DNA from 3 places in the Lactobacillus kullabergensis genome. Region 3 is predicted to be linked to each of the others. Evidence: riboswitches for the same ligand, from Rfam matches in the RefSeq annotation. Region 3 holds a riboswitch; each other region holds the start of a gene.
The links. Region 3 has a riboswitch for thiamine pyrophosphate ahead of thiM (hydroxyethylthiazole kinase). Riboswitches for the same ligand answer to the same signal wherever they lie in the genome.
Positions count from the first base shown of each region.

Region 1: linked by a shared signal. The riboswitch ahead of DKL58_RS02465 (ECF transporter S component) and the one ahead of thiM (hydroxyethylthiazole kinase) in region 3 are both predicted to bind thiamine pyrophosphate.
Region 2: linked by a shared signal. The riboswitch ahead of DKL58_RS00680 (ATP-binding cassette domain-containing protein) and the one ahead of thiM (hydroxyethylthiazole kinase) in region 3 are both predicted to bind thiamine pyrophosphate.

Region 1 is NZ_CP029477.1:483,559-494,065, forward strand. Features, by position in the region: gene hpt (hypoxanthine phosphoribosyltransferase) at 1-177, opposite strand, end outside; gene DKL58_RS02460 (M42 family metallopeptidase) at 418-1,500, shown strand; TPP riboswitch at 1,568-1,657, shown strand; gene DKL58_RS02465 (ECF transporter S component) at 1,700-2,278, shown strand; gene DKL58_RS02470 (PTS sugar transporter subunit IIB) at 2,681-3,142, shown strand; gene DKL58_RS02475 (PTS mannose/fructose/sorbose/N-acetylgalactosamine transporter subunit IIC) at 3,170-3,931, shown strand; gene DKL58_RS02480 (PTS system mannose/fructose/sorbose family transporter subunit IID) at 3,924-4,760, shown strand; gene DKL58_RS02485 (BtpA family protein) at 4,783-5,598, shown strand; gene udk (uridine kinase) at 5,692-6,333, opposite strand; gene DKL58_RS02495 (GntR family transcriptional regulator) at 6,622-7,338, shown strand; gene DKL58_RS02500 (GntR family transcriptional regulator) at 7,341-8,030, shown strand; gene DKL58_RS02505 (PTS sugar transporter subunit IIB) at 8,045-8,515, shown strand; gene DKL58_RS02510 (PTS mannose/fructose/sorbose/N-acetylgalactosamine transporter subunit IIC) at 8,529-9,359, shown strand; gene DKL58_RS02515 (PTS system mannose/fructose/sorbose family transporter subunit IID) at 9,340-10,164, shown strand; gene DKL58_RS02520 (SIS domain-containing protein) at 10,180-10,507, shown strand, end outside.
Region 2 is NZ_CP029477.1:135,071-145,577, reverse strand. Features, by position in the region: gene DKL58_RS00700 (SLC13 family permease) at 56-1,156, shown strand; gene DKL58_RS00695 (LemA family protein) at 1,266-1,826, shown strand; gene htpX (zinc metalloprotease HtpX) at 1,844-2,740, shown strand; gene DKL58_RS00685 (AraC family transcriptional regulator) at 2,776-3,714, opposite strand; TPP riboswitch at 3,856-3,946, shown strand; gene DKL58_RS00680 (ATP-binding cassette domain-containing protein) at 3,986-5,344, shown strand; gene DKL58_RS00675 (energy-coupling factor transporter transmembrane component T family protein) at 5,354-6,007, shown strand; gene DKL58_RS00670 (glycoside hydrolase family 32 protein) at 6,047-7,462, opposite strand; gene rlmH (23S rRNA (pseudouridine(1915)-N(3))-methyltransferase RlmH) at 7,821-8,300, opposite strand; gene DKL58_RS00660 (S1C family serine protease) at 8,792-10,000, opposite strand; gene DKL58_RS00655 (MBL fold metallo-hydrolase) at 10,064-10,507, opposite strand, start outside.
Region 3 is NZ_CP029477.1:1,872,058-1,882,564, reverse strand. Features, by position in the region: gene thiE (thiamine phosphate synthase) at 1-542, opposite strand, end outside; gene thiD (bifunctional hydroxymethylpyrimidine kinase/phosphomethylpyrimidine kinase) at 556-1,359, opposite strand; gene thiM (hydroxyethylthiazole kinase) at 1,371-2,159, opposite strand; TPP riboswitch at 2,235-2,333, opposite strand; gene tenA (thiaminase II) at 2,548-3,207, shown strand; gene DKL58_RS08820 (hypothetical protein) at 3,314-3,574, shown strand; gene DKL58_RS08815 (hypothetical protein) at 3,698-4,114, shown strand; gene DKL58_RS08810 (hypothetical protein) at 4,255-4,599, opposite strand; gene DKL58_RS08805 (helix-turn-helix domain-containing protein) at 5,239-5,661, shown strand; gene DKL58_RS08800 (Fic/DOC family protein) at 5,654-6,340, shown strand; gene DKL58_RS09655 (hypothetical protein) at 6,358-6,513, shown strand; gene DKL58_RS09650 (Fic family protein) at 6,587-6,862, shown strand; gene DKL58_RS08790 (type 1 glutamine amidotransferase) at 6,990-7,667, opposite strand; gene thiD (bifunctional hydroxymethylpyrimidine kinase/phosphomethylpyrimidine kinase) at 7,733-8,545, opposite strand; gene glpK (glycerol kinase GlpK) at 8,693-10,195, shown strand; gene DKL58_RS08775 (tyrosine-protein phosphatase) at 10,222-10,507, shown strand, end outside.

The sequences.
Region 1 (10,507 bases), 630 kb from region 3:
TCTTACTAAATCGGTTAAAAAGAAGATGGCACCTTTAAGAGCCCCCACAATTAAAGGCTTTTTACCAGCATAATCTGTAGTAAGCTGCTTTCCTAACTTGACACACATCTGATGAATGTCATCTTCACTAAACAATTTATGATCAATAATATTATTAATATTGTCGTTTTTTGGCATTTATCTACCCTTCATTTAAAACAATTAAAATTTCTAATATTTTCGATTATATCATTTTTTGGCTAGAAAAACAGATTATTTTGAAGCAATTTAAGTATTTAGGGACTAAATTACGTACAAAAAGCATATATATTAGTAAAAGCAGTAGGATTATTTATCATCTTATTTATTTTTTAAAGCCTGTAACTCAAGTTTTTGGTAGAATTAATAGATAAGATATTTTAAGTGGAAGGTAAAAAGATGGATAAACAACAAGAAATTAAAATGCTCAAAGCTTTTTCCGATGCTAATTCTACTTCAGGTTTTGAAGAAGAATTTGTTAAATTGTTTACTGAAACTGTGCATGACTTTGCTAATGTCAAAGTTGATGGCATGCTCAACGTTTATGCAGCTAAGAAAGAAAATGAAAAAGATCAACCGGTAATTCAATTAGATGCTCATTCCGACTCTGTTGGTTTTATTACGCAGGCTGTTCGGCCTAATGGAATGATTAAATTTGTACCATTGGGTGGCTGGGTCAAATACAATATTCCTGCTTTACGCGTCAAAATAAAAAATCGTGCAGGTGAGTATGTGCCTGGAGTAGTTGCAACCAAACCCCCGCACTTTATGACTGCAGCCGAAAAAAATAATGTACCGGACGTAGCCGATATGTCAATTGACGTTGGTTCCAGTTCTCGAGCTGAAACTATAAATGATTATCAAATTGATACTGGTTGTCCAATTTTTGTTGATGTCAAATGTGAATACAATGAAAAAAGCGGTCTATTCTTCGGTAAGGACTTTGATGACCGTTTTGGCGCAGCTGCTATGGCAGATGTTCTTGACAATTTAAAGGGCGAACAATGCGATTTTAACGTTGTTGCTGCACTTTCAAGCCAGGAAGAAGTGGGTTTGCGAGGTGCATATGTCACAGCTAGAGCTGTAAAGCCGGATTTAGCTATAGTCTTGGAATCTTGTCCAGCGGATGATACTTTTACCCCAGAGTGGTTATCGCAGACAGGGTTAAAACGAGGACCAATGCTGCGTGACATGGATACATCCTTTTTACCTAATCCTAAATTTCAGCAATATGCCTGTGGTTTAGCAGATAAAAATCATATTCCGTATACTCGGTCGGTTCGTACCGGTGGCGGACAGGATGGAGCTGCAATTTATTATGAAAACGGAGCACCAACTATTGTAATTGGCATTCCAGTACGCTATGAACATTCGCCATATTGTTTTAGTGCTTATTCCGATTTTAAAGCTTCCGTAGATCTGACGCTAGCTATTATTCGTGATCTTACAAAAGAGAAATTAGCAAGTTTTAGTCAGTTTTAAAAATACTTGTTCTTTTGAATAGAGCAGAAAAACTAGTTAAAATGTGATATACTAGTAAAAAATGAATATCAGTCACTAGGGGTGCCAAATAGCTGAGAAATACCCTCTGAACCTGAACGGGACAATACCTGCGTTAGGGAAGTGTTAAATTTAGTTACTAAAGATACTCCTAATGACATATAAAGTTAGGAGTATTTTTATGTTTACAAGGTCTTCAAAATGGAATGTGAAGTCAATTATTTTAATTGCACTGATTGGTATCATTATGGGTGTTATTTATACCTATGGTTTTAACTGGGCTTTTAATTTAGTTAAGATGCTTTTGGTACCCACAGGTTTTGCGCCAGTAACAGACACTGTGTTTTCTGGTTTATGGCTTATGGCGGGACCACTGGCAATGTATTTTGTTCCTACGCTTGGTTCTGGGACAATAGGTGAACTGCTGGCATCAATTGTTGAAATGGCTATTGGTGGGCAGTGGGGAGCCACTACTATTCTTTCAGGTGTCATTCAGGGTGCGACTAATGAAATTGGCTTTTTTCCTAAAAAAGAGCGTTACCAAAAGTTTACCTGGAAAAGCGTATTAACCGGTGCATTCTTTGCATCATTTGGCTGTTTTATTCCATCATATATTTTATATGGTTGGAGTAAATTCAGTATGCAGGTTCAAATAGTGATGTTCATTACTAACATCATTTCTTCGCTAGTTTTCGATGGCGTTTTAGTTAAACTGATCACAAATTTGTTCGATAATGCGTTAAAGCCAAAAGTTGATTAGTCATTTTCTAAATTAATAGTTTATTTTTAAAATATATGAATTAATAAGGAGGTCGAAAGGCCTCTATTTATTTTTATAAAAGAACCTACCAATCAATAAAGTTGTTGACTTTTTATTAAATTAAGCTAATATTAAATCTGTAGGCGTTTACGTTAATTTTTGATAATAAAAAAAGAAAAAAATCTTATGTTAGTTCTTGACTAAATTATTTTATGTGCTGCAATGGCACATTTTTGTAAATAATAAACAAAACAAAATTTGCAGAATTTTAGTGATAACTATATAGGAAAAAATGGTTATAAAGAATACTTTTTGTCGAGTATATATTTATAATTGATTTTTTATTCAAAAATTAAAAGATTAATCTAAATATTTCGCGAAAAAATGAAAAGGAGATAGAAAATGGCAATAAAAATGATACGTATTGATGACAGGTTAATTCATGGTCAAATTGTTGCTGCTTGGGCAAAAACATTACAAATAAAGCGTATCTGGGTGGTTGATAACGGCGTAGCACAAGATGATTTTATAAAAAACGTGATGAAAATGGTTTCACCAGCTGGTACCGATTTAAAAATAACTGGTGAAGATCAAATCGAAAATCTTGTTTCAGAGTTTGATAATGATGAAGTAAATACATTAGTTTTAATGAAACTTCCCAAAGTTGCGAAAAAAATTTTTGATTCAGGTGTAGCTTTGCGTGAATTAAATGTTGGCGGTATGGGTGCCGGCCCAGGACGGCAAAAATTATTTAAGAATATCTCTGCCAGCGAAGAGGAAAAAGTGGAGTTAGAGAACATGCGTGATTCTGGTGTCAAAGTGTACTTTCAGGTTACACCTAGTGAAAAGCAGGTTCTTTTATAAAAGAGATTTAATTATGGAGGAGAAGATATGCTTATAAAGGCTTTGTTAGTTGGCCTTTGGGCTTGGTTTAATGGTGGTCAATGGGTAGAGTACCTTGGCTGGTTTGTAAATGGTGCACCTATTTTAAGTGGCACGATCACTGGTTTACTTTTGGGAGACATAAAGTCTGGAATTATAGTTGGTGCAACTATTCAATTGTTATACATGGGACAAGTCACTGTTGGTGGGATTAGTTCCTATGATAAATGTTATGCCGGAATTATTGGAACAGCTGTCACTATTGTGTCTCATCAATCACCAAAAGTAGGTTTAACGATTGCAGTTTCTTTAGGAACTCTTGGCTTAATTGCAAGTAATGCAAAAATGACTTTTGATGCAATTTTTGTACATATGGCTGATAAATATGCAGAAAAAGGTGAAACCAAACTAATTTGGATTTATAACTGGTTGCTTCCGGTTCTAACTTCTATTATTTGGTATGGCATTCCTGCTTTCCTTTCAGTTTATTTTGGCGCAACTTATTTTGAAGGAATAATGAATTCTTTGCCGAAATTTATTTTGAATGCTTTGAATGCAGTCGGTACTGTTTTACCTGCACTAGGAATAGCAATGCTGCTGAAACAAGTATATAATGGCAAATTCGTTGGTTTTGCAATTATTGGTTATGTTTGTGTGGCATACTTAAAATTCAATATAATTGCAGTTACTTTAGTTGGAGGAGCTTGTGCACTATTATTCTGGGCACTAGGATTAAATAAATTAGTTGAGGGAGACGCTGACGATGAGTGATTCGACAAAAGGTGAAGTAGTGAAGAAAAAGAAATTAACTAAACGAGACTTAATGAGAGTTTTCCTGTTATGGGAAACAACTTCAGAGAGTTGTTTGAGTTATGAACGATTGATGTCACTTGGTTTTTGCCATGCAATGGTTCCAGTGATAAATCGACTTTATGATACTAAAGAGGAACGAGCTGAAGCTTTAAAACGTCATCTAGTTTTTTTTAACACTGAAAATAATTGGGGTGCTTTTATTCCAGGAATGATTTGTTCTATGGAAGAAGATCATGCTAATGGAGGAGCTGTATCTGGCGAAGCTATTAATGCTATTAAAATTGGATTAATGGGTCCATTAGCAGGAATTGGCGATACCATTACCCAAGGATTAGTAAAAACTATTGCGCTAGCTGTTGGTGTAGATTTGGCAACAGGAGGCAAATTAGCTGGACCAATTGTTTATGCTCTAATCTATGGGATCTATTTAATAGTATTAGGATTTACTACGTTTACTCAAGGCTATAATTTAGGACAAAAAGTTTTAACTAAAATTACTGATAAGTCAGTAATGAAAAAATTGACCAATAGTTTATCCATTTTGGGTTTGGTCATAGCGGGCGCAATGACTGTAAACAATGTCAAGATAACTACCCCACTAAAAATAGTTGCTGGCAGTTCAAAGATTGTTGTTCAAGATCTGCTTAATTCAATTTTACCAGGAATGCTTAGCGTGCTTGCTGTAGTAATCTGCTTTGTATTGCTCAGAAAAAATGTTAGTGTTTTTAAAATTATGATTGGGTTGTTTGTAGTGGCAATGTTATGCTCATTTATTGGAGTTTTATAAGTTTTTAAGGGGATAATATAAAATGACAACATGGTTAACAGATATTTTTGGTACTGAAAAAGTAGCAATTGGTTTAGTACATTTAAAGGCCTTACCTTCGGACCCTATGTATGATTTCGAAGGTGGCATGGAAAAAGTAATTGATAGTGCTAAGCATGATATAGTTGCTCTTCAAAATGGTGGCATAGATGGACTAATGTTCTCTAATGAATTTAGTTTCCCGTATCAAAATAAGGTTTCTCAAGAAGTTTTAGCAGCAATGGCATATGTTATTGGAGTCGTGAAGCCTATTATTAAAGTGCCTTTTGGTAGTAACGTAATAAGTGATCCAAGCGCATCAATTGCTCTAAATGCTGCTGTAGGAGGACAATATACACGAGGTCAATTTGCTGGCTGTTTTTCCAGTAATTCTGGAATTGTAAATCAAGACGTTGGTGCTCATCAGCGTCATAAAGCAAATTTGCGAATGGACAATTTTAAAATTATTCACTATGTTCGTCCTGAGTCTAGTCGTGATCTTGGCGGAAGAACGATCCAAGAGACTGTTAAAACAGCTAATTTTGAAAATATGGTTGATGCTTTTGGCGTATCTGGTTCTATTGCTGGTCAAAAGATTGATATGAATGTGTTAAAAGAAATCAAAAATACGGCACCTAATCAAGTGGTGTTTGCCACTACAGGTTTGACTTTAGATTCAATTGAAGAAATTTACAGTAAAGTTGACGGTGCTTTTGTAGCGACGTATTTCAAAAAAGATGGAATATTTGAAAATCCAGTAGATGAAAATAGAGTAAAATCATTTATGGATAAATTAAAAGACTTCAGAAGTAAAAATTAGTAAAATATTTGTGTTTGATCTTATTATTAAAATATAGATTGATCTAATAGTAAAAAAATCAAGCTGATTCAAGCTTGATTTTTTTATTGTTGATTATTTTTCTTTTCTACTTAAAATAGAATGAACCTTAGTAGTCAACATATCAATTGCCACATCATTTTTGCCACCTTCCGGAACAATAATGTCGGCATAACGCTTAGTAGGTTCTATAAATTGATGATACATTGGCTTAACCGTGCTCAGATACTGATCAATTACAGAGTCAATTGAGCGCCCTCGTTCACTTAAATCACGCTCTAAACGTCTAATAAAGCGAATATCATCGTCCGTATCAACATATACTTTAATATCCATTAAATCACGAATTTCTTTATTAGCTAAAACTAAAATTCCTTCGAGAATAATGATATCAGCAGGTTCTTTATGAATGGTTTTTTTGCTGCGAGTATGCTCCTTGAAATCATAAACAGGCATCTCAATAGCTTTATATGCTAACAAATCGCGCAGTTGCTTTTCTAGTAAGGGTACATCAAAGGCATCGGGATGATCATAATTGATCTTCATTCGTATATCCATAGGGATGCCAGTATTATCTTTATAATAAGAATCCTGTGTCATAATCAGGACATGTTCATCTTCCTGCATTTGAGCAACTATTTTTTGTGCAATAGTAGTTTTTCCACTGCCTGAACCACCAGTAATACCAATCACGACAGGCTTTTCAAGTCTCGACATTGTGCCACTCCCTTTTAATCCTTAAATATTTTACTTTACTTTGCCTTTAATTACCAACGGTTAGGGTATATTTCACTTTAAAAATGCTCTGAAAAAGTTGGAAACTAAAACTAAACAAAAAAATATTGACAAGAGCTGTGGAAGCGATTACTATAAATCTGGTATCAAATATTTAAAAGATATATTTTTAAAGCAAAAATTTAAGGTATTAAATGTCTTAAACAAAAGGTGATTTGCAAAAAAAGAAGCAATTAAATAAAATAATGATACCAGATTGAAGAAGACATCATGGAATTCAAAGAAAGAACTGCTGCGGTTCAAGTTCAAGAGTATTTAGAATTTTTAATTCACTTTAAAAAAGTGAAAGAATTACCCTCACAACGCGAAATTTCGGAGAAATTGCAAGTTAGTCGCAATGCAGTGAAACATGCATTGGATGGGCTCAAAAATGAGGGACAAGTACTGGTAAAAGAACGGACTGGAATAATTTCTAACAATAAAATTGACATTAATATGCTGGGAATGGAGTCAATGACTACTGAATTTAAAAATAAGACAGTTAGCATCAAGCATCTGGCAACAACTATCGAAACAATGCCCAAGAGGTTAGATCATTTTTTTAATTCAAAAGGGTCAGTTATCAAAATTGAGCGGGTTCGGTTTGTTAAAGATATCGCCCTAACATACGAAATAACGTATTTTAGTCAGAAGAATTTTAGCAAAATGGCAAAGATTGATTTTACTAATAAATCACTTTATGAGGTTCTAGAGAAGGAGTATCATGTGAGGCCAAGTTATGGTAAAGAAAGTATCTCTTGTTTTTTGGCCGATAAGAAAATAAGCAGTCTGTTGAAAGTCAAACAAGGTACTCCTCTTTATCAAGTAAACAGTTTCAATTATCAAGACGATGACTTACCAATTGAGAGTACAATTCAATATTTAGTAGGAAATAAATTTAAATATCATTTTAATGCTAATAATATTTATGATTATCAAGAGGAATAGTTTTGCTTTTTAAAGAAGTATATGCCGATTTGGATAAAAGAATTATTAATGGTGGGTATCCACCAGGTAGCACTTTACCCAATGAGGTTGAATTACAAAAAAGATATGATGTCAGTAGAACAACAATTAGAAAGGCTGTTAATCAATTAGTAGCTGAAAATAAGGTTGTCCGTAAAAAAGGAAGTGGTTTATTTGTTGCTCCAATAATTTCTAAACAAAATATTTTGGAAATGACTGGTATTATCAAGCCTTTATACTTGGAGTCAGCAGACAAAATAAAATTTAAAGAAACTTATTTAAGACTGGTTGGTTCATATTATGCTGCGGTTTTTAATGTAAGTTCAAACGAATTGCTATATGATATTTCCTTTACAGCTGAAATTAAGAATGAAATTACATGTGAGCATTTACTTCTGCTCCTCGATAACTTTCCGGGTTTTGATCCTAATTGTCTAAAAGTAATGTCAATAATTGAAGCAGTCAATACTGGTATTCATAAACCGGATGATGTATATCAAGACTTTCAATTAATTAAAGCAACCGAAGAAATTAGTAAACAATTTCATATTCAGGAAAAAGATCCAGTATTTAAAATTATGAACCTATTCTCAACTAGAGAAGGCAAAATTGTAGCCGTGGAGTACAGACTGCAAGATGCTTTAAAAACAAGGTACTCAATAGATTTTAGTTAATGGAGGAATGAAAAGTGATTAAACTAGTGCGAGTTGACCATCGGTTGGTGCATGGACAAGTAGCTGTTTCTTGGTTCAATAGTTTAGACGTTAACACGATATTTGTTGTAAACGATGATGTTGCCCATGATGATTTCCGTAAGTCGGCTATCAGGCTGGCCAAGCCAGAAAAGTCTAAGTTGGTAATGAAGTCTGTTGCAGACAGCATAAAAGCAATTAATTCGGGCATAACGGACAAATATAAAATGTTGATCGTAGTTGAATCAGTTGCTGACGCTGTTGAACTTATTAAGGGAACTGGTGATAAAATAACGGGCCTTAATCTTGGTGGCACTAAGCCCAGAGAAGGAACAGAAAACTACTCTAAAACAATTAATTTAACTGCAGAAGAAGCTAGTGAATTAGATCAACTGCAACAAAAGGGAGTGGATGTCTGGATTCAACAGGTGCCAAATGATGAAAGACAAGAATTTCGTAAAAAATGATTGGAGGTAAATAATGAATGTATATTTAACCGCAATTATTTTGGCTTTAATTGCGATGATGGGTAATGGCGAATATTTTGTAGGTTCATCAATGCTGTCAAGGCCACTTGTAACCTGTACGTTAACTGGCTTGGTGTTGGGTAACCTGCATCAGGGAATTATTATGGGGGCAACTTTAGAGTTAGCCTTTGTTGGTTCATTTTCTATTGGTGCGGCAATTCCCCCAGAAATAATTTCCGGTAGTGTTTTGGGAACCGCTTTTGCAATTGGAGCGGGTAAAAGCACTGCTGTTGCCTTAACACTGGGTATTCCCATCGCATCACTGGTTTTGGTAATCAAAAATTTGTGCTTTATTTTCATATTACCGTTCTTCGTTCACCGCGCTGATAAATATGCCGAAGAAGCTGACGGCAGTGGTGTAAGTAGAATGAACGTTCTGGGAGGCTTTTTCTCGGTTAACTTGCCAATAGGGTTAGTAGTTGGCATTTCTTATGTCTTAGGTAGCCCCGTAATTAAGGCGATTTTAGCCGTTATTCCTCAGTTCATTATCAATGGCTTGGGAATTGCCACTGGTCTTCTGCCAGCATATGGTTTCGCTCTTCTGCTTAAGATGATGGTCAACAAAAATAATGTCACTTTCTTTATTATTGGTTTTGCCCTGGCAGTCTATCTCAAAGTATCAGTAACTGGCGTAGCCATTTTCGGTGCATGTTTGGCACTTATTCTAACTGGCTATTCCGCATTTAAAGGTCAACCGTTAGTAAATACTGCTGCTAATTCTAATAATACAAATGAAAAAGATTCAGATGATGGAGGCATAGATTATGAAGATGAAGAATTCTAAGTTACTCACCAGAAAAGATTTAATGAAAACATTCTGGCGGTCGTTCACAATGGAATGGGCTTGGAATTATGAGCGCCAAATGAATCTTGGCTATGCTTACTCCATGGTTCCTGCTTTGCGAAAGATCTATGGTAAAAACAAGGAAAAATTAAAAGAAGCCTATAAACGTCATCTGGAGTTTTATAATGTTACTCCATGGCTCAGTACTTTTCCTTTAGGTATCTCAATTGCGATGGAGGAACAAAACGAACTTGATCCTGATTTTGATGCAGCTTCAATCAATAACATTAAAGTTGCTCTAATGGGTCCTTTGAGTGGTATCGGTGATTCATTCTTTTGGGGTACGTTAAGGGTTATTGCCACAGGAATTGGTACTTCTTTGGCAATGCAAGGAAATATTTTAGGACCAATTTTGTTCTTATTGATCTTTAATATTCCGGCCATTATTACTAGATACTATGGCTTGTTTATTGGCTACAATATCGGTTCATCATTTATTGATAAAGTGCAAAAGACTGGGTTAATGGACAAGTTAACCTATGGTGCTTCTGTTTTAGGACTTGCTGTTGTCGGGGCTATGGTTGCGACCATGGTAACTTTGAAAATGCCTTTGAAAATTGGTAGTGGTGCTGAAGCGACTACCGTTCAAAAAATTTGTGATGGCATTGTTCCCGGTATTTTACCTCTATTGTTCACATTCTTTATTTTCTGGCTTGATAAAAAAGGCTGGAAATCACAATATATTTTGTTGCTGATAGCAGCAATCGGAATATTTGGTGCCTGGTCAGGACTGTTGGGTCAATAATTTAAGGAGACTCTTGTGAAAAGTATAGAAGATTATGTCCACTTAGAACCAAAATATTATGAAGCAGTTTTGCAAAATTATGAGGACTTGTTTGCTAAGCAGATAGGTCAAATAAATAATAATATTACTAATGTTGTTATTTATGCCACTGGTTCAAGCTCTAATGCCGCATATGGTGCATTGCCGTTTATGAGTAATATTTTAAAAATGCCTGTAAAAATTGAAGAGCCGTCTATAGCGGAAAACTATTTGCTTCATGTTGAGCAAAATTCTTTATGCATTGCAATATCTCAAGGCGGTCACAGCTATTCTGTAGTAAAAATTATTCAGCGATTACAAGATG
Region 2 (10,507 bases), 280 kb from region 3:
GTCAAAATGTATATAGCGATTATAGATGATTATAACTTGTGAAAGGGGACATTTTATGACCGTCTTGAAAAAGGTTTTTAGTGATAAAATCCTGCAGATTACTTTTGTAATAACGATTATCAGTCTTTTTTTTGCTAGACCGCGGCTTGAGGATATCAACTTACATACGATTTTTTCAGTCGCCGCGATGCTAATCATTATTCAAATATACGCTTACTTGCACGTTCTGGACGTGTTGGCGTATAAACTGACCAGTATTGCCGACAATATGCAGAAATTAAACATCTTGTTTACGCTTCTAGCGATTATTGCTGGGATGTTTCTTGGCAATGACATAACAGCGCTTACATTGATTCCCCTGTATTTAAATATTGCCAAAAGATGTGACTTGCCACAAATTTTGCCTGTCACTTTAATTGGTATGGGTGCAAATATTGGGGCTGCTTTTACTCCTTGGGGTAATCCCCATAATATCTTTTTGGTCAGTAAATATTCTGTTAATGCCCTGCAGTTTTTCTCCTGGTCTTTGCCCTATTTATTAATGGCTTTATTCATTACGTTTATTATTTTTTACTTTATCCCTCGTAAAAAAATTCCCAGACAAGATATTAAACAGATCAATATCAGTTTAAGACCTACAATCATTACTACGGCAGTATTTGCATTATTTTTCTTAGGTGTATTTAAGGTCATTAATGTGGTAATTCCGATGATTGTTGCAATTATCTTAGCCTTATTAATCAATCCCAGAATTTTGCTTAAAGTAGATTTTGCTCTGCTATTAACCTTTACCTGTTTCTTCATCTTCATTAGTGATATTCAACAGATCCCGCTGATTGTCAGCATCATACATACGATGATTAATTCGGAAAGCTCAACTTACTTCACTTCGATTATCTCCAGTCAGATTATCAGCAATGTGCCTGCGACTATTTTAGTTGGTAAGTTTACTCCTTACGCTGAAGCGTTATTTTTAGGTTCTAACATTGGCGGCTTTGGCTCTCCTATCGGTTCAATGGCCAATATGCTGGTCTTAAAAACTTTTACTCAAAATGCGACAGTTTCCAGAAGCGAATTTTTTAAGAAATGGTCTGTAATGCAGTTTATTGGTCTGATTGTTTTAACCGTTGTGGGCTGGGGACTTTTATTAATTTAAGATACAATTTAGTAAAGCTTTGCTAATGAAAGATAGTATAAGCTTCTTTTTTATATTCAAAAGGTCCTTAATCAGTTATAATTAAGAGATACATATAAGGAGGAATACTATGAATAGTTTAACTTGGGTAATTGTAATTATTGTTGTTTTATTAATTGCACTTTATATTACAGTTTACAACAGTTTACAAAAAGCCAAAGTATACACCGATGAATCTTGGAGTCAGATTGATGTACAACTGAAGCGGCGTAACGACTTGATTCCCAACCTAGTCGAAACAACTAAGGGCTACGCCAAACATGAAAAAGAAACATTGGAAAATGTTGTTCAGTTGCGTAATCAGTTAACTAATATTCCCAGCGATGATCACGCTCAAACTTTAAAAGTTTCCAATCAGATTTCTGATGCCCTTAAATCAATTTTTGCCTTATCAGAAAACTATCCTGACCTTAAAGCCAACCAAAACTTCTTGAAACTGCAAGAAGAATTGACTAACACAGAAAACAAAATTGCCTATTCGAGACAACTTTACAATTCATCTGCTGCACTTTACGACCAAAAGTTGTTAACTTTCCCATCTAACATTGTTGCTCACATTCACGGTTTTAAGAAAGTTGACTACTTACAAACTAATGAATCGGAAAAAGAAGTACCTAAAGTTAAATTTTAAATACCAGGTCAGTTTTTATGTTATTTCAACAAATTGCCAGCAATAAACGTAAAACCGTTGGGATTATGGGATTATTTGTCATTATTTTAGCACTTGTAGGGGCAGGACTGGGTTATCTTTTTGGTGATCGTCCTGTTTTAGGATTAATTATTGCTGTGATTTTTAGTCTAATCTACATGCTAATTGTCTTGCCTAACCCGGCTAATATGGTTATGAGTCTTAACCACGCTCAAGAAGTCCATGAACAAGATAATCCGGAATTGTGGCATGTTGTACAAGATATGGCACTGGTCGGTCGGGTACCAATGCCTCGAGTTTTTATTATTGATGATCCCAGTCCTAATGCTTTTGCGACTGGACGCGATCCCAACCACTCTGCTGTGGCAGTTACTCAAGGTTTACTTGACATGATGAGCCGCGAAGAACTGGAAGGCGTTTTAGGTCATGAGATTTCGCACATTAGAAACTATGATATTTTAGTTTCTACTATTGCCGCAGTATTAGTTGGTGTCATTTCTTATTTATCAGGTATTGCCAGTCGTTATATTTGGTGGATTGATGATGATCGCGACAGTGATAACGACAGTGGTGGTACTATTGTTGTTATTTTTAAGATCGTGGCTATTGTATTTGTGTTAATTCTGGGTCCTATTTGTGCCAGTTTAGCGCAAATGGCATTATCGCGAAATCGTGAATATCTGGCTGATGCCTCTTCAGTAGAATTAACCCGCAACCCACAAGGATTGATTTCTGCTTTAGAAAAGATTGACGGTTCTGAGCCAATGAAGAAAGCCGACCCCAGCAGTGCCGGCATGTATATTGAAGATCCTGTACGCAAAAAGCGCAGTTTTGCTCATTTATTTGACAGTCACCCGCCAACAGCTGACAGGATCAAACGCTTAGAAAAAATGTAATAAAATAAAGCAACCTTTTTAGTCAAGGTTGCTTTTTATTTTAAGTTGATGTTTGCCTGTCTAAATAATTCAGCTCGCATTTGGACTGGCGTTTCATGATAATATTCACTGAATTTTTTATAAAAGAAGGACTTGCCACTATAACCTACCCGTGCAATTATTTCTTTGACGGAAATATCTGGTCGTGCAAGCAAATTGCGCGCCTCTTGCATACGCCTTTCATCAACATGCTCTACGAAGCTTTTACCAGTTTTTTGTTTAACCAAACTTGAAAAATAATTAGGATTGAAACCAAAATGTTTGGCTGCTTCATTAAGCGTTATGTCAGTAAAATGCGCATCAATATAATTTTCTAAATCAGTCTGAACAAATTGGTGATCAGTCACAGGACCTGTCACTAAGTCTTGATTTCTAATTGCGGCAATTAAAAGCAAGTTTAGTTCTGCCAAGATCACATTGTGAGTATACAAATCCTGATTAAGATATTCATCAATTATTTTTTTTAGCGCATTGGCAGATTTAGACAAAAGTGTACTGTTTAAAAATAATAAGCGCCTTTGATTGTAAGCGTCAGTAATTTCCTTAAACACCTTTTTTTCACGATGACTCATGGCAGAATAGCTTCCGAGAAAATCCAGCATCTTGAAATTATGGTCAAATTCTAACTTAACTAATATGTCGTTTTCTCCCTGCCGCAATATTTCATAATCACTTTTTCTCTGTAAAAATACGATATTGCCGGCTTTAAGCAAGAAATCCTCATCATTGATTCTGGCTTTTACCGAGCCCTGAGCTTCATATAATATAGTTGAAGCTGTAGTTTGGTAGCGATGAACCCCAGTATTACGATTTTCCAAAAACGCTCTAAATAAATCAAAATTATCATTTTTGGGTTTGATTCTTACCTCATTAGTGTCAGACTTAGTTGAATCCAAAATGCTGGCTAAATATTGTTCAAGTTTAACAGCTGCCATTATTTCACCTTCTTATGCAAATTTTAAAATATATAGATTTATTATATAGCAAAATTTCATCTTACTAATAGAATTTTGATATTTAGATTAAGGAGAGAATACTTGTGTATGTAGACATCTATTTTTCTTTTATGTATAATAAATTTAACATCGGGGTGCCCTAGAGGCTGAGAACAGACCCGTCGAACCTGCTATGGATAATGCCAGCGAAGGGAAAACGAAAGATTTTACATCGTCAGGCCTTATCCTGACGATTTTTTTGGTAACTAAAATGATTAAATTAAACAACCTGACTTTTTCATATGATAAGCAAAATAAAATATTAACAGATATTAATCTCACTATTCCCACTGGTGAACTTTCACTATTGGTTGGTCCAACCGGCTGTGGCAAATCTACATTATTAAAAATTCTAGCAAATTTATATCCTGAGTTTGCGGGCCAATTAAGAGGCAGCGTTAATTTAGGCGGACTAAAATCGGCTATGATGTTTCAAAATGCCAGTGAACAGTTTACGATGACAACACCGCGAGAAGAAATAATTTTTGCACTTGAAAATCTTTGTCTTAATAAAACGCAGTATACAAAACGCTTGAATGAAGCTGTTCAGTTCACACAGATTGATTATTTGCTTGATCAAAAAATTAATACAATGTCTGGCGGCGAGCAGCAAAGAGTTGCTTTAGCTGTACTTGTTGCGATGAATGTCGATCTTTTTTTACTTGATGAACCCTTTGCCAGCTGTGATCCAGCTGCTCGCAAATTCTTAATTGCTAAATTAGCTCACCTGCGTGATCAAGGGAAAACAATTATTTTAAGTGATCACGTATTAACTGACTATGAAGGCCATTGCGATAATCTGTTTCAATTTCAAGGTAAAGATTTGGTGCAACTTTCTGCTAATGAAAAAGAAAAACTGCTGCAAAAAAATACGGAATCCGTTTCTTATACTTTTGCCATCCCTAACGATGACAAAGAAATTTGTTTTAAACTCAAAAATACAGAGATTACACAAAATCGTTTGCTTTTACAGCAGGAACATTTAAATATCTTTTCTGGTAAAACCACTCTTATTACTGGAGCGAACGGGGTTGGCAAAACGTCTCTTTTTAATGCACTGACCAAAATGATCCCATATGCAGGCAGTTTAACTTATCACAAGCAGGAAATCAGTAAATTATCAGCTCGCAAGTATCTCCTTAAAGTGGGGCAAATTTTTCAAAATGCGACCGATCAATTTATCAACGTTTCTGTTGCGGATGAAATCAATTTAAGCAAAAAGCAGCGAACCAACAATTATTTCACTGATGACAAAATAAATGAGGCTTTAATCTCCCTTAAACTTGATTCACTGCTTGACCACGTGGTTTATTCATTATCTGGCGGGCAACAAAAGAAACTGCAAATTTTACTAATGTTGATCTCCGATCAGGATGTATTGCTAATTGATGAGCCCCTTAATGGCCTGGATGCGGACTCTGCTAACAAAGTAATGGCTTTATTAAAAGAAAGTCAGAAAGCACGCAGTCAAACGCTTTTAATTATTAGTCATGAACTAAGGAATCTGGCAGATTGGTGTGACTATCACCTCAGCTTTAAAGACCAGCATTTAACTTATGTGAATAAATGAGGTGTAATTATGAATCCCAGTTTTAAATTTTTTCTAGCACTGATAATTTCTATAGAAATATCTCTTAAATCAAGCTTGTTAACCAATCTTTTAATCATCTTTTTTACCATAATTTATCTAATCTACAAACACATCAAAGTAAAGAACCTGCTTTTAACGTTATTAATGCCCTTAATTGCTGCATTTACGGTTTTTGCTACTTTATATTGGTTTGCACCTCAGCCTAATTTGCAAAATGCACTGAGTTTATCCAGTCGGATTTACGTCTATACCCTGACTATCTACTGTGTATCAATAGGAACTACTGCCACGGAATTAGCACGCTCTTTTGAGCAAAATTTCCATTTACCCAGCAAGTTTGCCTATGGAGTTTTAGCCGCTCTTAACATCGTCCCCAGAATGAAGGAAGCCGTTAAACAAATACGCACTGCCGGCATGATGAGGGGAGTTTATTTAAGCTTTTGGTCACCTGTTTTATATTTTAAAGCTATTCTTGTTGCGCTTAATTCGGCAGAAAATTTAGCACAGGGCATGGCTTCTCACGGCTACCGTGAGAGCGCTCGACGCTCAGTTATCGTGCCTGTTCCTGTTCAAAAAAGTGATTGGCTTAAATTGATTGTTATTCTGTTTTTAGTTAACCTGGCATTATTTACCTTAAAATAAAAAAACGGACCTGCGTGTCCGCTTTTTCTTTGGCCTAATTTATTTTGCCATAGTATAGCCTGTGACATTTATTTTGACTGACTGATCTGCATTGACGAAAATCTGAGGTTTTTCAGAAGTATAATACCGTTCTGAAAATACCAGCTCACCGTCATTTAAGAAAAATTCAATTGAACTGGTATCAATAAATACCCGGATTTTCAGATTGGACTTTGGTCTTAATCTACCATAGCGTCGAGAATCATCTATGGGTTTATCAGCTCGAGTTAAAACCACTTCGTTATTCCCTTTGTTCCAAGTGAGTGTTACTAAATCTTCCTGCTTATTTTTGAGTATAAAATTAATCTCACTGCCAGACCAATCTTCAGTTTCAGCTGTCAAAAGCATTTCCAGATGCTGCGGATCAGAAACATTAATCTGCTTTAACGAAGTCATCAACTTTTCATCAATTACTTTTTCTTGCCGCAGCTGTTTTAATTCTTTAACCGGCTTCATATATAGCTGATTATTCTTTAAAGTTAGTTCTCTGGGCAAGGTTAAAGCACCACACCAGCCATCAGCCTGTTCAGGAAAGTCAGCATGCCACATATCAAGCCAGCCAAAGACAATGCGCCGGTTATCGGGTGTTAACATGGTTTGCGCTGCGTAAAAGTCGTGGCCATGATCAAGTTCTTGAAACACTCCGTGTTCAAACTGATTTTGACGATAATCCATCTTGCCGATGAAATATCCCGTTTGGTAAAGATTAAGATACTTTTTACCCTTTGCTGCAATTCCCTGCGGTGAACATAAGAGAACACCTTGCCCATTTAGTGAAAAAAGATCCGGACACTCCCAGGTATATCCTTCATTATCTCTTTCCTGAGAAACTGCAATTGGTCCTAAATATTCCCAGTGCAATAAATCAGTTGACTTATAAGTAATTGCACGACCCAATCCTGCCTTATCTTGACTGCCAACAATAATATAATATGAATCCCCATGTTGCCATACTTTCGGATCACGAAAGTGCTGTGAGTTATCAGTCGGTGGTACGGCAATCACTGGATTACCACTGTATTTTGTAAAATGAATACCATCATCACTGTATGCAACATTTTGCGTTTGGCAAAAATGGCTGTGATCATTCACATCATAATAATGATTGCCAGTATAGATCAGATATAAACGATCATCTTTTGCAATCGCACTGCCGGAATAACAGCCATTGTCATCTTCAGGACTGTCTGGTGTCAGCGCTATTGGCAGTTCTTCCCAGTGAATCAAATCTTGACTGCGATAGTGTCCCCAATGCATCGGTCCTCTTTCAGATGAATAGGGATAATACTGGTAAAAAATATGATAGTAGCCTTGATAATACGAAAAGCCATTGGGATCATTCATCCATCCGGAAGGCGTAGAAACGTGGTAATTAAGACGATAACGTTCATTAGTAATTTTTGCTGGAACTCGCATTTTTGTTTCTTCCTTATTTTGATAAATTTTAGTTCGCTTACTTGTTTAATTGCAAAATTAAATAGCCGTGATTTACTTCTGTATCCTTGTTCTTGATGGCAAAGCCATTTTTATATTCAGGGAATAATACCATGACAGCAGTTTGCTTACCAGCTGCTTAAATAGCTTTAAATCCATCTATGCCTGTGGGTCAACTGCTGCAATTCTTGACCATCTTTTACCAAAATTGTGAAGCCGTAGCCGTTAAAACTTGTGCTTCTTCAGCAACTTCACGGATTCCAATTTTTTTCATACTAAAATTCCATCCTAAATATATTTTAAAAATCAATCCTATACACTTTTTAAAATGCCATTTGGTTTACTTATGATACGGGCTGCCACTGTTAATCATAAATGCGCGATAGATTTGTTCAATCAAAACTACCCGCATCAACTGGTGTGGCAAAGTCAATTCGCCAAAACTCAGCAGATCATTGGCCCGCTTGTTTACTTCCGGGCTGGTGCCCAAACTGCCTCCAATTACAAAAGTCAAATCCGAATGTCCGTAGGTGGCCAGATCCTTTAGTTCCCGCGCGAATTTTTCACTGCTTCTCTGCTTTCCCTTTATTGCAGTCACAAAAACATATTCTTTATCCTTGATTTTACTCAGGATTCTTTTTCCTTCTATTTCTTTAACGCTATTTTGTTCTGCTTGACTAAACTTTTCCGGTGCCTTCTCATCGGCCACCTCAACCACCTGCACTTTAGCAAACCTACTCAGCCTTTTTTGATATTCAGCGATTGCATCTTTAAAATATTTTTCTTTTAACTTGCCTACACAAACAATTTTAATATTCATAATAGCTATTTTATCCCCCAATTCCCAAAGTTTCCACTTGCTTTTTCCACAACTGTGTAAAGCTCAAAACTACATTTTGTGGTTTTGACCTTTAGTAAGCGAACAAATTGTGTTTTGAAAATTTTTTGGTATTTATCATCCTTAATTTACCCACATACAGATTTTTCATAGTTGCTTTTCACAAACTTTTGGACCTCAAATACTGCTGTTAAGCCTTGAACAACTGTTTGTACTAATTAAATTTCACTATTATTTACACACAATTCACAGGTTATCCACAATTTATCCCAACCGTTTTTTCGCATTTTATGCACAATCCACAAAGTTATCCACAATTGTCAACAAGATTTTTAGCTATGTTTTTTGCTTGACAGCAATAAATTTCGAACTTTTTTATGTTTCCCAGTATTAATGTTAAGAAAAAGACTATACTTATGTTTGAAATCGCATAGTATAGCCTTTTTATCACTTAATTCTAGAATATTATTTGCTTAATCAGATTGTAATTTTACGCGTAAATTAATCTCTTTGCCGTTACGGTTAATGGTCAAATTGATGGTATCTCCGACTTTGTGATTATACAAAATACTGTGTAACGAAGCTACATCTGACACAGATTTGTTGTCAACTTTGATAATTACATCACCAGTTTTAATTCCTGCCGCAGACGCTGCACTGTGCTTAGAAACAGAAGCAATGTAAATACCATTTTTCAGATTGGACTTAATGTTAAGTTGCTTTCTGTTACTGTAAGGTATGCCTTGCAAAGCAATCACTTTAACACCTAGTTGAGGACGGACAATCTTGCCTTTTTTAACCAGTTGATTAACTATAGTTACCACTTCATTGGACGGAATGGCAAAACCCATGCCTTCAACTGATGTACCGTCACTTGATTGCGAAAGCTTCATTGAGTTGATACCAATCACTTGCCCCGCAGAATTGACTAGGGCACCACCCGAATTACCCGGATTAATAGCGGCATCCGTTTGAATAACCGTCTGCTGATTAGCAGAAGAAGTAGTGATACTTCGTGCCGGAGCCGAAACTATTCCTTGAGTAACCGTAGAAGCGTATTCGCTGCCAAGAGGAGAACCAACTGCAATTACCGTTTGACCAGCCTGTAAACTCTTAGAATCGCCAAATTCAGCTGTTTGAGTTACATAGCTGCTATCAATGGAAAGAACAGCCAAGTCCGTTGTAGCATCCGTACCCACAATACGTGCATTAACTGTTTTGCCATTGGACAGCATGACTTGCACTTTGTCACTGCCAGAAACAACGTGATTATTAGTTACAATATAGCCTTTATTGCCAGATCTCTGGTAGATTACACCTGAGCCCTCGCTATAGGTCTGCAATTTCCCCTTGCCTTTATTGTCATTATCGTCATCGCCAAAAATATCGAAAATCGAGTTGCTGCTGCTTGATTGCCGTTTCATATTAATAACTGAAACCACAGCACCTTTGACATCATTATAAGCCGGCGTCATTGTTCCGCTGGTTTTGGCACTATTTCTGGAAGTCTTGGCACTATTTGAACTAATACTAGTTTCAGCATTATTATTCATATTAGCGTTATTAATTTGATCTAAGGCCACATATGAAGCACCACCACCGATTAATCCGGCAACAACACCAACAATAGCAGTTTTCATAAAACCATGTTGCTGATGACCAGAGTTTTGATTATTCATCATTTAATCTCCTTTACACATCTTTTTACTATACTAACAAATCTTGAAAAAAGATAAAAAGTTTCCTTAAATTTGTACTAAATTAGTTGGCTGGATCGGATCGGTCAGAACAATTTTAACATCACTCGGCAAGTTAGCATCCCCGTCAACCATTATTTTTTTAGCAGCATTATAAGCCAATTTTGCTGTATTATTATGCTGACTTCTATGTGCTAAAAAAATGTGTTCGGTTTTACTTGTCACCACATCGAGCAAAGCCTGCCCGGCATCATCATTTGATAAGTGACCAACATCTGACAGAATACGTTGCTTTAAGCCCCAGGAATACGGGCCATTACGCAACATCATGTCGTCATAATTAAATTCCATGAGATAGGCATCCGCATCCTCGATCACGCTTTTTACTTTACGAGAGACATAGCCGGTATCTGTCAAAAAAGCGATGCGCTTACCACCACTGGTGAAAACGTAATATTGCGGCTGGGCCGCATCGTGACTAGTCGCAAATGC
Region 3 (10,507 bases):
AAATCGTTAACAGTTATCCCGCCAATAGCAACAATTGGCCGAGTGCTGCTTTTGACTAGTTGGCTTAAGCCGGCAATACCAATTTCGGGGTCGGCATCACTTTTAGATTGGGTGGCATAAATTGGACCACTGCCATAATAATCAATTCCGCTAATTTTATTGGCTTGTTCAACTTGCGTTAAATTCGAACAGGAATAGCCGATAATCATTTGCTCGCCAACTTCTTTAATGACCTGTCTGATTTCTTCATCACTTTGACCAACATGGACACCTTCGGCATGAACTTGTTGTGCGAGCTGAACATCATCGTCAATGAAGAAAGGCACGTGATACGTTTGACACAATTGATGCAGCTTTTGTGCCATGGGGAGTCTCTCAGCTTCACTTAAAGTTGAATTAGGTCCCTTGTCTCGAAATTGAAAAGCAGTAATACCTGCAGCAAGTGCTTCTGCGACTATGCCCGGTAATGTTTTACCTTCTGGAACGTCTTGACTGCCACAAATAAAGTAAGCATGTAAAAAATCAGTGTTAAAGTCTTTCATTATTTCTCCTAAATTACTGAGCCCAATGATTTAAAGGGCCGTGACCATGACCAACTTGAATAGTTTCTTTAATAGTTTTGGTAACGTACTTTTTAGCAATTTTAATTGCCACAGGTAAACTTTGACCTAAAGCCAGCTGAGCCGTAATTGCTGCAGCTAACGTGTCACCGGTGCCATGGGTGCGCTCGGTATGTATCCTGGAACTGCTGACCCAAAGATCAGAACCATCAGCAAATAAAGCATAATCTTTTACTTCTGCGCTACTTGCATGACCGCCTTTAATTAGCACATTTTTAACTCCCATATCTTGTAATTTATGAGCTAATTCTGGATATTGGCCTTGATCTTGTACCTTGATGCCAGTTAAAGTCTCCGCTTCTGGCAAGTTGGGTGTTATTAGATCGGCTAAAGGCAGCAATTCGTTTTTAACGGTAGCGACAGCATCTTGACTTAATAATGGTGCGCCCCCCTTAGCAATCATCACTGGATCTATGGTAATAGGACCAAAGTCATACTTTTGCAAATTAAGTGCAACTTGGTGAACGTGATCTGCATCGCCCAACATTCCTGTTTTACAAGCACGGATGTGGAAATCTTCTGCCAAAGAGGCGAATTGGGCATCGATCATTTCTAAAGGCAGTAAAAAAGATTTCTGGACGCCCAAAGTGTTTTGTGCTGTCACTGCTACTACTACAGCTGTACCAAATACTTTTTGCATTTGAAAAGTTTTTAAGTCAGCCATGATTCCAGCACCTCCACCTGAATCTGTGCCGGCAATAGTTAAAACCTGGGGAAAAGAATTAATTTTTTCAGTCATCATAAAGTTCCTTAATCAAAATCAGCAATTTGTTCAATATCTGCAACTTTTACTTTATACAGATAATCCATGAGATACATGCCAAAAGTAGCGGGCCCGACATTGGGATGATCTTTAACTACTAATTGACCAGCGCAACTGAAAACTAAAGCACCTATTTGAGCTGCTTCAAAAGGATCGTCAGCAACAGCTGTAAAAGCTGTGACAATACTGGTTAACATGTCACCAGAACCCACATGAGTTTTAAAAAGGGGTGAGCCGTTATGGATATGGGCTATTCTTTTACCGTCGCTTATTGTGTCTGTAGGCCCGCTCGCAATGACTGTGCAACGATATTTTTGAGCAGTTTTTGCAGTAATTTCATCAATATCACCAGAACCGGAGCCTGCATCAATCCCCTTTGAGCTCCAATCAAAGCCACCTAAGGCAGCTATCTCACCAATATTGCCCCGAATAATACTAGTATGAAAATCCCATAAAAGTTTATCTGTGATTTTATAACGGTACTCCACGGCGCCAACGGCAACAGGATCAAACACTATGGGTTTATTATATTGGCGCGCTAAATCTTCCACTTTTTTAATGTGGTTAATTTGCTGCTTGGTTAAGCAACCAATATTAACTGCCACAGCGGAAGCCATCCGCACAATTTCTTCAGCTTCAGCGACTTCATTACTCATAATTGGTGAAGCACCAATAGCATTAACAGCATTTGCCACATCTTGAACTGTTACAAAATTAGCAATATTGAAAATAACCGGGTTTTCTGCTCGCAATTTGTCTAATAATTTTAACTGCATTTTATTACTCCTAATTTAATATCCTTAAAATTTTTGACTAATAAAAAAACTTTGGCATATGGAAATGCCAAAGCTTAAGCAGTTTTGACACGTTCCTACGCAAGTATTAACTTACAGGTTCAAAGGGTCTGAAAAATTTTCATCTCAGCCAAAAAGGCACCCCTCGTGTTATCGCTTACAATTATAGCGTATTTTATTGCTTATTACAACGTTAGGTTGATAAAGACGCTATTTATTATAAGCTATAAGTGTTAGTATTTTAACTAATATTAAAAATGTGCTAGAAAACAAAAAATTATAGTGATTATAGTTAATATTTAATAAAATGTAATTAGTATTAATCAAAAGTTATTTTAACAAATAGTATTTAATTTGGAGGAGAATATTCATGAATTTTACGGATCGACTGCACGAAGCTGGGAAGGCATTATGGCATAAAAGTATGGTGCATCCATTTATTAAGGAATTGCAAAGTGGCGAACTCCCAATTGCAACTTTTAAATTTTATCTGTTGCAGGATCGTTATTATTTAAGAGAATTCAGCAAATTGCATGAATTGATTGCGGCAAAAACGGATAATCAGGAAGTAAAGGAATTTTTACTGGCAGGGGTGCAAGACTTGAAAGATGTCGAAATATCAGTGCGAGGCCATTTTTTTGAAGAATTAAAAATAACTGCGACTGAAATTTCTGCAACTCTGGTGGCTCCAACAGCTTATAACTACGTTAACCATATGCATATGACATTAAATCGATCTGGTGTTAAACCAGCGGTTGCAGCGCTTTTACCATGTTACTGGCTCTATCAGGAAATTGGCCAAAAAATGGCAGAAAAGGGCTCACCGGTTTCTTATTATCAGGAATGGATTGATACTTATGATGGCGAATGGTATGGCGCCAACGTAGCAAAAATGCTGCATTTAACCAACTCTTTGGCTGAAAGTGCGACTAATGAAGAACTTGAGCAAATGCAAACTGCGTTTGTGCGCAGCAGCTATTATGAATTGCAGTTTTGGCAGATGGCTTATGAAAAGCAAGATTGGAAGTAACTTCTGTAAAAAGCGCTTTTATTTTATTCTTACTTGTCTTTAGTCAATTTCATAATAAAATTTTGATATTGGACAATGTAATTATTGTTCAAAGTCCCAGGAAAGTGTGCAACTTGGAGAAAATAAGATATATTTATTTTATAATAATGTAGATTTACCTAGTACTGTTAATGGTGATTTAGGAATTTCTAAAATGTGGGTTACTAGTGGCAGCATATATTATGCACTAAAAGCAACTGATCTTAAACCTGTATTTCTAGTCTATAATTGGTCTGGAGAGCTAACAATGCACTACTATGCTAGTGGAAGCAAAAAAGCAAGAACCGTCAGTTATAGTGCTCGCGGTATAGGCCGATGCCAAACTTAGCCGCAATATTCTTATTCTTGCATTCGTAGATGACATGGCTATGCCACTTTAAGCGGCAAAATTGATGGCTTCATAGGAGATATAATGTTTCCGAGCACCGCCTTTTAAATGAGAATAATAAAAATGAATGATGAACAATTTTTTAAATTAAGAAAGATACTAGATTTTTTTAAAAAGCAAGCTCCGACAGCTATTATTGAAGAGAATGTAAATAGCGTTGAAAATCATAAGGCAGAATCTGCTGATGAGTATAATAGAGCAAAAAGATATCTTGGCGAAAATAATAACTCGTTTAAATCTTTTCATGTAAGTGTGGATTCAGCAAAAGATTTCCTGTGTTTATTGAATTTGCTGGGTGCAATACATGCAAATTTTAATATACGTTCAAAGCCTTTTATAATAGAAGGAGAAGAAAGCAGCAAGGCTCTAAAAAAAGAGAACGACTATTTTAACAATTGGATGGAGTGTTTTTCAAACTATGAATTTATGATAGTTAATTTCGATGAAACTGCTTTAGACCAGGATCAATATTACGGTTAATTTCATTAATTCATCAAAAAGGCAGTAACTGATATGACCCCAAATTTGTCCTAAATTTTGGGGTCATATAGCTTAAGCTGCCTTTTTTAGTTCAGTTATTTCGCATTGTTGAAATCATTATATTAAAAGCTAATATGCTATTATTCATCAATTTTTTTAATATAAACTAATTTTGCTTTTCTTAATATGCCACGATCTTTAAATAGAAAGCCATAATATCTATTATTAATTTTTCCGACATAATAAAGCGTATCATAAGATCCTTGATTATCAGTAGTTATTTTAACAGAAGCAATTTTTTTATTATGTAAGCATTTATATGTGTCTAAGTTATATGAATATTTTCTTTCGCCAGCACTAAGATATACGGTTTTTTCTAAAGAATTAATTCTATAATAATGTATAAAACCCATTCCAATGCCTATAAAGAGAAATGTTAAAATAAATACAGTTATAGTTTTTGTTATTTTTTCATTTTTGCTCATTTTTAATATGTTAGGAAGAGAGAAAAAATTATGAAAACAGAATTTAAAAAATATAAACAGTCATCTTTATTAATAGTAGCCTTAATTATATCACTTTTGGGGTTTCAAGAATTAATGCCGTTTTTGCATCAAATGATAATATGCCTGAGATGAATAATACATCGGCAGAGCCTTTTGAGCTTGTCGCAACATATAAAAAATATAGCAACAATTGACAACACAGTGGTTATTGAGGTCAAAGGTGACGATGTAACTCTCATTAAAATATATGGAAAATAAAGATATTCCTGAATTAGCCTACAACAAAAAATCATTCCTTTTGTAAATAATCAAATTCGAAAATTGCAATTTTGACCACTACACCCCAATTCAGCAATTTACAGCCTGCCAAAACTATTGGTAAAGATTGGAACGATGTGCTAGTTAATAGTAAAAAACAAGAAAATTCTACTAAGCGGAGATACAATTAAATAAAGACAAAACAGATAGTGTTGTGATTTCCAATAAGCAGGTAATACAATCCACAGGTATAGAACTTGAATAGCACTACTTTAAAATCTAATATCGCTTTTTACCATATATCACTATAAAAGTGATTAAATATGGTATAATATAAGTAAAGATATTGGAGGCTTTAAAATGAGTGCAACAATCGTTAAACTACTCAAAAGCAAAAATATAAGCGTCGCTAAAGTCGCTGAGGCCAGCAACGTCCCACTTAGTACTTTAAGAAACTCAATTGTTAAACCAATTGAGACCTGGTCAATTAGGGTCCTTAATGCCTTTGCAATCGCACTTAAAGAGAAGCCAGGAGATTTACTCAATATGCTAGAAACACAACCATATATTTTAGATATAAACGATGAAACGCAGACTATCCAAGGCGTTTTCATTGCTAATAAAGAAATTTACCAACAAATTAGAACTGTCGTGGAAGTCAACCACCTGGAAGGGTGGAATCCTACAGAATCAGATATCCAGGAATTGCTTGATGAAGCTATCCAGCCTGATCCAGTAGTAGCTGAGCGCTTTGAAGAAATTTGGGGCAAGGATAATGAGTGATTGGATTAGTGAAACCTTGTATTCAAATGGCGTCCTAAAAAATAAGCTCCATATCCATGACCCAAAGGAGTTAGAGAAAAAGGAATATGAGCTATCCGCTCGGAATGCTTTGTTCTTGTTGCAAAAAAAGCCCCAAATAAACGATATCGGAGACCTTAAGAAGGTACACCAATTCTTATTTGGTGAACTATACGATTGGGCCGGTAAATATCGCCCCGGCAATTTCAATAAAAACGGGTATGAGTTTTTTGATCATACCAGATTCGATTTTGCCGAAAAAGATATTAATAACATGCTGCACAAGCACCCCGCGAGAAAGCCTTTGGCTAACAAAGACTATGCTGAGCTGCTAGACGCAATTAATTTCATGCACCCGTTTAGAGAGGGCAACGGCCGTAGTTGCAAAGTTTTTCTTTCTGCATACGCGGCTAATCATGGCCAAGTAATTGACTATCCGCGAAGAAACAAAGAGATGATTGAAGCGCAAAATGAAGCTAATGTTGACAAAATTGCTAAACTAATTAAAGTCGAAAACACACCCAGCCGCAATCGAGCGTTCCAAGTACTACAAAGTGCTGGAAAGACACTTAGCCAAGCTGAACTTGCCCAAAAATACGCTGAACAACAGGAAAAAGAGCAGCAGGGGCTTGATCGTGAAGATAGCCTTGGATTAGATTAGAAAGCAGGATAAATCAATTGAAGTATGAAGACAAGTTCAGACTAGCGCCTGAAGAAAATAGACGCTTTGCCAAAACTAATTTAACCAAATTAGTCTTCACGAACTCACGCTTTGAAGGCCTGACTACCACTATGCCACAGACCCAGACAATCATTGATGGGTCTGGGTGTTGATGGCATTCCAATCGATGATATTAATATTATCGTTCAACTTAAGCGCGGTTGGCAGTTTGCCATCAACGAAAAAATGCCCCTAGACTTAAACTTCGAAAAGAAGCTTAATAAGATTGTTGCCCGCGATATGGCTGCCTTTCCAGGATATTTGCGTAATGGATCAGGCGGGGTGGAAACGTACCAAGGCGAGTTTGAACCGCCTATGATTGAAGAGGGCCAGGAACAGAAATATTTAAAGCAGCTGCTAGCCAGTGATAGTACTGTCACCGATAAGGCACTGACCCTGATGTATCACAATATGCGCCAGCAAATGTTCTACGATGGTAACAAGCGAACTGCTCCACCCTGATAGTTCTGCCAAAGATAATAGATTTCAATTTTATCTTGCTTAGACAATTTAGACATAAAAATATGACCTGCGAAATTGTCTTAATTCGGGGTCATATCATTTACTACGCCTAGTAGCATTTTTGTAATTAATTTGTTTTAGCTGCTATTCGCTCATCATGCCATTCAAGAATCATCTTTACTATGGCGTTAGCGACATTCAAGTTTTTTAACAATGGTCCGTGAGAATAGGTACCAATGAAATTGCGATAACGCAGGCCTTCAACGTGGTCTTGCGGGTTGTTGCCGTAGCCTTCAATCATTTCTCCTAAGGGATGCAGCTTATCCTGATCGTCAAAATAAGTTTGCCCGGAATGATTTTCAAAGGCCTTGACTTCGCCCCATTCACTCATGTAGCGGGTGTCGCCAATCATCCGCTTATCTGCCTTAAAAACGGTATGGAAAGGTAGAATATCTAACCCTTTGATTGTCACACCAGCATTAGTTTTGTAATAAGTACCAACGAGTTGGTAGCCACCGCAGACCCCTACCATAGGTTTGCCTGCGTTAATGTACTTGGTTAAAGTTTCCTTATGACGCGGTAAATCTTTGGCAATAACAGTTTGTTCGAAGTCCTGCCCACCGCCAAAAAAGACAAAGTCATAATCAAAAGCGTTAAATTGATCGCCAAGAGAAATATTATCAACTTGTGTATCATAGCCCTGTTTTTTTAGCAAAAACCTGATAATTTTAACGTCGCCAGAATCGCCATAGGTGTTCATCAGGTCTTCGTATAAATATGCAATCTTGATTATTTTGTTCGCCATTGTTTACCAACCCCTATTTTCTTGTTTAAAGTATATCTTAATAGTTAGAAGTGGGCAAAGAATAGTTATTTAAGATTTTGCTGCGCTGCAAAATGGTTAATTGGACCGTATTTAGAACCAACTGCAATTGGGTGGGCGATCGCTTCATAAGTAAAATCTTTTGCAGTCTGGACACTAGCAATAATTGATTGTCCCTTAGCTAATTCAGCAGCAATTACCGCAGATAAGGTGTCACCGGTGCCATTAATTCTGTCTGTATTAATAAACGGCTTGGTAAATTCGTGAAATTTTCCGTCTGCAGTGAGTAAAATATCTGTTACTTGCGACTGCGCAGAATCATCATGACGACCTTTCATTAAAACATTTTTGGCTCCCATATCCTGCAATTTTTTGGCTCCCTGATGAATTTCATCTTTGCTAGCTAAATTCAAACCGGTTAATTTTTTCTGTTCGTAAAAGTTAGGCGTAATAATGTCAGCCAGTGGCATTAACTGCTCAAGAAAAGCCTGGTAGGCATCGTCATCAAGCAAGGTATCACCGTGTTTGGTCATAATAACCGGATCGAGCACGATCTTACCCATATCATATTTGTGCAAATTAGCAGCAACGCAGGCAATTACATCCTTGTTAGCCAGCATACCAGTTTTAAGTGCGTCAATTTTAAAATCATCGTTTAGTACGTCAAATTGTTTTTGAATAAAAGAAATTGGCATAACTTCTTGTGCATATATACCAGTTGTATTACCAGCAACGGCAGCTGTTAAAAGCCCCATACCATATACTTGACGGGCATAAAATGAATGTAAGTCGGCAGTCATCCCCGCACTGCCATCGCTGTCATTTCCAGCTATTGTTAAAGCAATAATTTCTTTTTTCATTTTCATGTATCCTCTTTTTAACGTAAGCTCTATGTAACCAGTATAACTTAAAATAGGGATAATGTTATAATAATTTCTTGTAAAAGCAAGTCCGGGTAGTAAAATTAGTATAAACCGCTTTCTGTCGGAGAGGATACAAGAAACAATATGCTAAAACAATATATTATGGCAATCGATGAGGGAACTACTTCAACCAGAGCGATGATAATTGATCATCAGGGCAGAAAAATAGCTTCATCACAAAAGGAATTTCCCCAATATTTTCCTCAACCTAGTTGGGTAGAGCATAAACCTGAAGAGATTTGGCACGCAGTCCAAACAACAATTGCCAATGCCATTATTAACTCTGGCGTGCGTCCGGAGCAGATAGCAGCAATTGGTATTACTAACCAGCGTGAAACAACGGTAATTTGGGATAAAAAGACCGGCAAACCCATTTATAATGCAATTGTTTGGCAGTCACGGCAGACAACCGACTTGGCTGAAAAGTTAAAGACCGATGGCTATAGTGAATTGATCCATAAAAAGACAGGATTAATAATTGACCCATACTTTAGTGCTACTAAAATTCGCTGGATTTTAGATCATGTTGCTGGTGCACAAGAAAAAGCCGAAAATGGCGACTTGCTTTTTGGTACAATTGACAGCTGGCTTTTGTGGAACTTAACTGATGGTGAAGTCCATGTGACTGACTACACTAATGCTTCGAGAACGATGCTGTTTAATATTCACGACTTAAAATGGGATGACGACATCTTAAAGCTGCTCAATATTCCCAAGGTAATGTTGCCAGAAGTTAAGTCCAATTCAGAAATCTATGGTTATACCAAGTCTTATACCTTTTTTGGTGGCAAAGTGCCAATTGCCGGTATTGCCGGAGACCAGCAGGCAGCCTTGTTTGGTCAGCTGGCTCTGAAAAAAGGAATGGTTAAAAATACTTATGGTACTGGCTCCTTTATCGTCATGAATACCGGTGAGCAACCGACAGAGTCGGACAATAATTTGTTGACGACTATTGCTTATGGCTTAAATGGTAAAATTTCCTACGCTTTAGAGGGTTCTATTTTTGTTTCGGGCAGTGCTATTCAGTGGTTGCGCGACTCGTTAAAAATGATTAAGACGGCTGCAGATTCGGAAAAAGTAGCCAGACAATCGAAATCTGAAAATGAGGTTTACGTTGTTCCGGCTTTCACAGGTTTAGGTGCACCGTACTGGGATTCAGAAGCACGTGGCTCTGTTTTTGGAATTACACGTGGAACAAATGATAAGGATTTTATCAAGGCGACGCTGCAATCGCTGGCTTATCAAACACGGGATGTAGTGGATACGATGCAGGTTGATTCCAGCATTAAAATTCCAACCTTGCGCGTTGATGGCGGAGCGTCCAATAATGATTATTTGCTCCAATTCCAGTCAGATATCCTGGGCATTAAAATCGAACGTGCTAAAGTATTGGAAACAACTTCAATGGGCGCAGCCTTCTTGGCTGGCCTCGCAGTCGGCTATTGGCAAAATGTAGCTGAATTAAAAGATATTTTTGTTGTAGGCAAGACCTTTGAACCTCAAATGCCTGAAAGTGAAAAAGAACATTTATATCAAGGCTGGAAGAAGGCCGTAAAAGCTACTCAGGTTTTTGCACATGGTGAATAAGTTATTTAAAAAAGGGGGACAAGAAATTGGCACATGATCGAATAGTTGCACTAGATAGTCCGATGAACTTTCGTGATGTTGGCGGTTATCAAAGTGTGACTGGTAAAACAGTTAAATGGAATAAAATTTATCGTTCAGATTCACTTAGTTCTTTAACGGCCAGGGATCAAGTTAAATTAGCTAAAATGCGTGTCACTGTTGATTGCGATTTACGCTCTGAATACGAGAAGTCCTCTTCACCGGATATTTCTTGGCCCGATGTGGAATATGTGGACTTGCCGGTATATTCTGATAACGTCAATGATGCCCAAA